Regions from separate parts of the Enterobacter sp. JS8-1 genome, predicted to be linked through region 2. Evidence: predicted binding sites of a transcription regulator. Region 2 holds the regulator's gene; the other holds the start of a gene.
The links. The regulator Fur, encoded in region 2, represses iron uptake genes when iron is present. The targets are predictions, from matches to a motif close to ATAATAATGAGAACNACTATCAA.
Positions count from the first base shown of each region.

Region 1: sodA (superoxide dismutase [Mn]) is a predicted target of Fur. The motif match lies at 1,562-1,584, and genes of this name have one in related genera.

Region 1 covers NZ_CP185805.1:4,749,579-4,753,098, reverse strand. Annotated here, with positions in the region: gene rhaR (HTH-type transcriptional activator RhaR) at 1-334, shown strand, start outside; gene rhaT (L-rhamnose/proton symporter RhaT) at 335-1,369, opposite strand; gene sodA (superoxide dismutase [Mn]) at 1,658-2,278, shown strand; gene yiiM (6-hydroxyaminopurine reductase) at 2,350-3,024, shown strand; gene cpxA (envelope stress sensor histidine kinase CpxA) at 3,077-3,520, opposite strand, start outside.
Region 2 covers NZ_CP185805.1:1,386,855-1,390,374, reverse strand. Annotated here, with positions in the region: gene ybfF (esterase) at 1-427, shown strand, start outside; gene ybfE (LexA regulated protein) at 556-843, shown strand; gene fldA (flavodoxin FldA) at 999-1,529, shown strand; gene fur (ferric iron uptake transcriptional regulator) at 1,821-2,267, shown strand; gene chiQ (ChiQ/YbfN family lipoprotein) at 2,371-2,697, opposite strand; gene chiP (chitoporin ChiP) at 2,745-3,520, opposite strand, start outside.

The DNA.
Region 1 (3,520 bases), 1.5 Mb from region 2:
GACGCAGGAAGCGCTGCTGGATAAGCTCATCACCACGCTTGCGGGCAGCCTGAACAAAAGCTTCTTGCTGGAGAAATTCTGCGAGCAGGAGCAGTGCAGCGAGCGCGCGCTGCGCCAGCAGTTCCGCACCCAGACGGGGATGACGGTAAACCACTACCTGCGCCAGCTGCGCATCTGCCACGCCCAGTATCTGCTGCAGCATACGGAGCTGATGGTGAGTGAAGTGGCGATGCGCTGCGGCTTTGAGGACAGCAACTACTTTTCGGTGGTGTTTAACCGCGAGGTGGGGATGACGCCGGTTCAGTGGCGTCATCGCAGTCGAAAGGCGGCGTAGTCAGTTCGCCATGCCGAGGCCAACGATGTTGGCGGCAATGATAATCACCACGCAGCCCAGGCTCAGCACGCCCACCGGACGACGCCCGGCGTTGTTCCACTCCTTCAGCACCAGCCCAACCAGCCCGCCGCACAGCACGTAGAAGCTCATGTGCAGCATCCAGCTCATGTAGTCGTACTGCGCCGGAATACTGGCGTGGCCCCAGGCGTAGAAGAAGAACTGCAGGTACCACATCAGGCCGCCGAGAGCGGAGAGCAGCACGTTGGTGATGATGAGCGGTTTTGCCAGCGAGAAGTCGGCTTTTACCGACAGGTTCTTCACTTTTGCCAGACGAATACAGCAGAAACCGAGGTTCACCAGCGCGCCGCCGCCCATGATCACCACGTAGCTTGGCAGGGCAGCGTACAGCGGGTCAACGCCCAGCGCCGCGGCCGCTTCGTGCATCGGTTTGGCGGCGTTCATGGCGAACGACATGCCCGCCGAGAAGATGCCGCACATCACCGCCAGCAGCAGCCCTTTCTTCAGGTTGAAGTCTTCGGCCCTGATGCCCATCTTGCGCTCTTTCAACTGGCCCGCGCGGGTGACGATACCCACGCCGATCACCGCGACCAGCACGCCAAGCAGCGTCATTCGTCCGCCCTGCGTGTTGATTAGCACGTCAAAGTTGCCGTTGAGGATCGGCGTCATCAGGGTGCCGACGATAAGCGTAATGCCAATCGCGATGCCGATGCCCATCGACATGCCGAGATAGCGCATGGTGAGGCCGTAGTTGATGTTGCCGATGCCCCACATCGCGCCGAACAGAAATACCGGCAGCAGGGTAGAGGCGCTGAAGGAGGAGAAGTAGCCCCAGAAATCCGGGAGCAGCATGGCGCTAATGGTCCACGGCAAAATCAGCCATGACACGGTACCGCCAACGGACCACATGGTTTCCCATGACCAGCCTTTCACTTTTTTAAACGGGGCATAGAAACAGGCAGCACTGGCCGCGCCTATCAAATGCCAGAAGATACCCATCGTAATCGCATGATTCATTTTTACATCCTCATCGTTTTTATAGTCGGTGGCTTCCCGCCGACTTGATGAGTGTAAAAATTAGGCGGTTTGGGAACCTTCAGAAGGTTGCCGCACTTTTGTTCTGGATGGCAATCAGCACGTTAACCGCGTGAGCAGACTCACATTTCCGCCATTAATCGAAAAACGAATAACCTTATAAAAACTACGGCATTGATAATCATTTTCAATATCATTTAATTAACTATAATGAACCAACTGCTTACGCGGCATTAACAGCTGTGCCGCCCGACAATAATGGAGAGGATTATGAGTTATACACTGCCATCCCTGCCGTATGCCTACGACGCACTGGAACCGCATTTCGACAAGCAGACGATGGAAATCCATCACACTAAACACCACCAGACCTATGTGAACAACGCGAACGCCGCGCTGGAAAGCCTGCCAGAGTTCGCGAACCTGTCTGCTGAAGAGCTGATCACCAAGCTGGACCAGCTGCCAGCGGACAAGAAAACCGTTCTGCGTAACAATGCGGGCGGTCACGCTAACCACAGCCTGTTCTGGAAAGGCCTGAAAACCGGTACCACCCTGCAGGGCGACCTGAAAGCGGCTATCGAGCGTGACTTCGGTTCCGTAGACAACTTCAAAGCGGAATTCGAAAAAGCCGCTGCAACCCGTTTCGGCTCTGGCTGGGCGTGGCTGGTTCTGAAAGGCGACAAGCTGGCGGTTGTTTCTACCGCTAACCAGGACTCCCCGCTGATGGGTGAAGCAATTTCTGGCGCATCCGGCTTCCCAATCGTGGGCCTGGACGTGTGGGAACACGCTTACTACCTGAAATTCCAGAACCGTCGCCCGGACTACATCAAAGCCTTCTGGGACGTGGTGAACTGGGACGAAGCAGCAGCGCGTTTCGCCGCTAAAAAATAAGGTTGCATTGACGCCTGTGAGAAGCGAGTCTTATGACTCGCTTTTTTTGTATCTGCGTAATGGAGGCAGCAATGCATTACCCGGTGAATGTGTTTACAGGCAAGGTCAGGGAGTATGACGGCAGCCGCCCGAGCGCCATCGCTAAAATTCAGGTCGACGGCGAGCTGACGCTAACCGACCTCGGGTTGGCGGGTGACGAGCAGGCCGAAAAGAAAATCCACGGCGGGCCCGAGCGCGCGCTGTGCCACTATCCGCGCGAGCACTATCATCACTGGAAAGCCGAATTCCCCGAACAGGCGGAGCTGTTTGTCGCCCCCGCGTTTGGCGAGAACCTCTCGACCGAAGGGCTGACCGAGAAAAACGTCTTTATCGGTGATATTTACCGCTGGGGCGACGCCCTGATTCAGGTGACGCAGCCGCGCTCGCCGTGCTTCAAGCTCAACTACCATTTCGGCATCAGCGATATGTCCGAGCAGCTGCAAAATGCGGGTAAAACCGGCTGGCTCTACCGCGTGGTGCTGGCCGGGCAGGTTTCTGCGGATGCACCGCTGGAGCTGGCGTCGCGGCTGAGCGATGTCTCCGTGTATGAGGCCTGCGCTATTGCCTGGCATATGCCGTTTGACGACGAGCAGTATCATCGCCTGCTGTCGGCGGCGGGGTTATCGACCAGTTGGACCAGAACGATGCAGAAGCGGCGCGTAAGCGGCAAGATCGAGGATAATTCTCGGCGATTGTGGGGTAAATAACCCACGGAAGAATGTAGGCCGGGTAAGGCGAAGCCGCCACCCGGCACCACAGCTACGAACGCTTATACAACGGCAGCCACAGCGTTAACCGCAACCCGCCCAGCGGGCTGTCGTCGGCTTTCACCCAGCCTCGGTGCTGCTGCATGGCGGTTTCAACAATCGCCAGTCCCAGCCCCGTGCCGCCTGATTCGCGGTCGCGCGCTTCGTCGGTACGGTAGAACGGACGGAAAATCTGTTCGCGATCTTCCGGGCTGACGCCAGGGCCGTCATCGTCCACGATGATGGTGATCCCATCTTTATCCACCGAGAACGCCACCTCAATCTTCGTGTGCGAATAGCGCAGGGCGTTACGCACGATATTCTCCAGCGCGCTTTCCAGCGTGTTGGGGTTACCGTACAGCGGCCACGGGCCCGGCGGGAAGTTGACGGTGAAGGATTTACCCATCTGTTCCGCTTCAAACGCCGCGTTGTCCAGCACCTCGTGCCACAGGTGATT
Region 2 (3,520 bases):
TGTGGATTACAACGTCCGCCGTCACGATGAGATTTTCGCCGCTATTAATGCGGTCACAGAAGCGGGCGTCGCAACACGCCAACAGGCCGCCGCCGTAATGCGTGAGCATCTGGATGAAGAAGGCGTCGTGCAGTTCCTGCTGAAGTCGTTTGTCGACGGGCAATGGCGTTTTAACGTGCCGGTGCTCTGGGAGCAATACAACAACATCGTGGGCTGGGAAAACGTCCCCGCGTGGCCACACCCTACCCTCTTTATTCGCGGCGGAAACTCGCCTTACGTTACCGATGCCTACCGCGACACGCTGCTGGCCCAATTCCCGCAGGCTCGCGCCCATGTGATCGCCGGTGCCGGGCACTGGGTTCACGCCGAAAAACCGGACGCCGTGCTGCGCGCCATTCGTCGCTATCTCTCTGATACTGCAAATTGATTAAAAAGAGAGCGACTGGAAGGTTGTGGGCTTCCAGTCGTTGGCGTGCCGTTTTCGGTGATGTATGATGGCGCGCTTATCGCCCGGGCATTAGCAGGGCGGCGTATTTCCCCCGAAGTCTCAGAATCATGGCCAAAGAACAAACGGACCGTACGACACTAGATCTGTTCGCGAATGAGCGTCGACCGGGACGACCGAAAACGAATCCGCTCTCGCGCGATGAACAGCTGCGTATCAATAAACGCAACCAGCTTAAACGCGATAAAAATCGTGGGCTTAAGCGTGTCGAACTGAAGCTGAACGCCGATGCTGTCGATGCACTAAATGAGCTGGCCGAGGCGCGTAACATCAGCCGCAGCGAACTGATTGAAGAGATGTTAATCACCCAACTTGAGACATTGCGCAGCAAGGCATAAGTCTGAAAATCCCCTTTATGACCCTTTTCATGTAGCACAGAGTGCAGTCCTGCGCGATAGCTGTTTCCGCAGGGTTGCCTGTTCTGCTATTATTGCCCTTATCCGTGGACAAATTGCGCCACCATACCATTAAGTTTCAAGAGGTTATTTTACTCATGGCAATCATCGGCATTTTCTTTGGCAGTGATACCGGCAATACCGAAAATATCGCAAAAAACATTCAAAAACAGCTCGGTAAAGACGTTGCCGATGTGCACGACATCGCCAAGAGCAGCAAAGAAGATCTCGAAGGCTATGACATCCTGCTGCTGGGTATCCCGACCTGGTACTACGGCGAAGCGCAGTGTGACTGGGACGATTTCTTCCCAACCCTGGAAGAAGTTGACTTCAACGGTAAGCTGGTCGCGCTGTTCGGTTGTGGCGACCAGGAAGACTACGCAGAATACTTCTGTGACGCACTGGGCACCATCCGCGACATCATTGAACCGCGCGGTGCTGCTATTGTGGGCCACTGGCCAACGGCGGGTTACCACTTTGAAGCCTCTAAAGGCCTGGCAGACGACGACCACTTTGTCGGCCTGGCCATTGACGAAGACCGTCAGCCGGAACTGACCGCTGAACGCGTTGAGAAATGGGTTAAGCAGGTTCGCGAAGAACTGAACCTCGACGACATTCTTAACGCCTGATTTCCCGGTGGCGCAACTCCGGTTGCGCCCGCTTACCAGGTAAAACCGATTAAATTAATTGCTACAAACTTTTAACTTTTTCGTTCAGACCTGTACAATATCCCCCTGGTAAAAAGTGGATGCCATCGAACAAGTTTGTTGGTGATACCACGTTTTTATAAGCATACTTTGCTTGAGACTTGCAGTTTTCATTTAGCCATGGCAGTTCTATAATGAGACGCATTATCCCAAGTGCATTTTCTGTCACTTCTTCATTAGAAGTGAATCGTTTAGCAACAGGACAGATTCCGCATGACTGACAACAATACCGCATTAAAGAAGGCTGGCCTGAAAGTAACGCTTCCTCGGTTAAAAATCCTTGAAGTGCTTCAGGGGCCAGACAATCACCATGTCAGTGCGGAAGACCTCTACAAACGTCTTATCGACATGGGTGAAGAGATTGGGCTGGCAACCGTGTATCGTGTGCTGAACCAGTTCGATGACGCGGGCATTGTTACCCGTCATAACTTCGAAGGCGGCAAATCCGTTTTCGAGCTGACCCAGCAGCACCATCACGATCACCTGATCTGCCTCGATTGTGGCAAGGTTATTGAATTCAGCGATGATTCCATCGAATCACGCCAGCGTGAAATCGCCGCACGTCACGGTATTCGCCTGACCAACCACAGCCTGTACCTGTATGGTCACTGTGCTGAAGGCGATTGCCGTGAAGACGACCACGCGCACGACGCAAAATAATATCGTGTTTATACTCTGAGCCAGCCGTAAGGTTGGCTTTTTTTTTGCCTGTTTTTGGGCAAAAAAAAGCCCGGTGACGCAGCGCCACCGGGCATAAAGCAACTTATTTATTGTTACTGCGAATATCGCTCCAGATCTTATCGCAACGCTTCGCCACTTCCTGATCGTTACCGGTTTTACGCGCCTGAATGCAGGCCTGGTAATCCATCACGCGGACGTTTTCCTGCGTCGCAAACTGCTCATGCGCTTTCTCTTTCTTCAGCACGTTCAGCACGCTCTGACAGGCTTCGATTTTCTCGGGCGACCCTTCCGCCGTATTGATACAGGCGCTATAGGCCTCCTTCAGGCGGGAATCTTCTTTTGGTGCCTCAGTCTGAGCACACGCCACCAGCCCTGATACCAGCAACGCGACGATTACGATTTTTTTCATCATGTGCAGTCTCCATACCGGCGGGACATTGCCCGCCGGTGTGTTCATCAGAAGATAGTGAATGGCGCAATGACCATGAATTTCACGTCACGTTCATCCTGGAAGATGTTGCCGTAACCGCCCGCGTAACTCGGGATATCGGAGTGGTTGTCATACTGCGTGAAGTGCAGTTTGAACATCGTGCCTTTTGCACGGCCATCCTGCAGGGTGTAGATTGCATCCAGGCTGTAAGAAGACTCTTTCAGACGATAGTTTGGATCGTAGTACGCGTCCGGTGTCGCCATATCCGCAGGTTTTGCGCCCCAGGCGTAAGCGTAAGATGCACCCACCGCCCAGCCAGGCAGGTTCCAGTTTTTCAGGTCATACATTGCGCCGAAGAACACCGCTTTTTCGCCGTCGGCGTTGAAGTCAGAGCGGTTATCCCACCAGATATCGAGACGACCGTTAGAGGACGCGTAGGTTGGCGTCATACGCTGCAGGAAATAGCCCTGCTGCCCTTCTGCCTTCACCCATGTTCCTTCCAGACGTAAATCGACCTGGCCCACTTTGTAGCCGAAGGTCAGTGCCTGCAGCCATGCAGTGCCGTCATAGATATCGTTAACGGTGCCATTGCTGGCTTTATCGCGCGTGCCGTAAAACTGGTAGCTGGTGCTCAGCGGGCTGCCCACGACATCAAATTTGTAGCTGGCTTTAGCAAAATACTGATCGATATAACCTTCCGCCTGACCAAATGCAGCTTCCAGGACCAGGTCGTTTTTGAAGTCGTATTTTGCGCCCAGCGAGTGGAGGTAATCGACTTTGGTTTTCTTATCGTTCTGGTAGA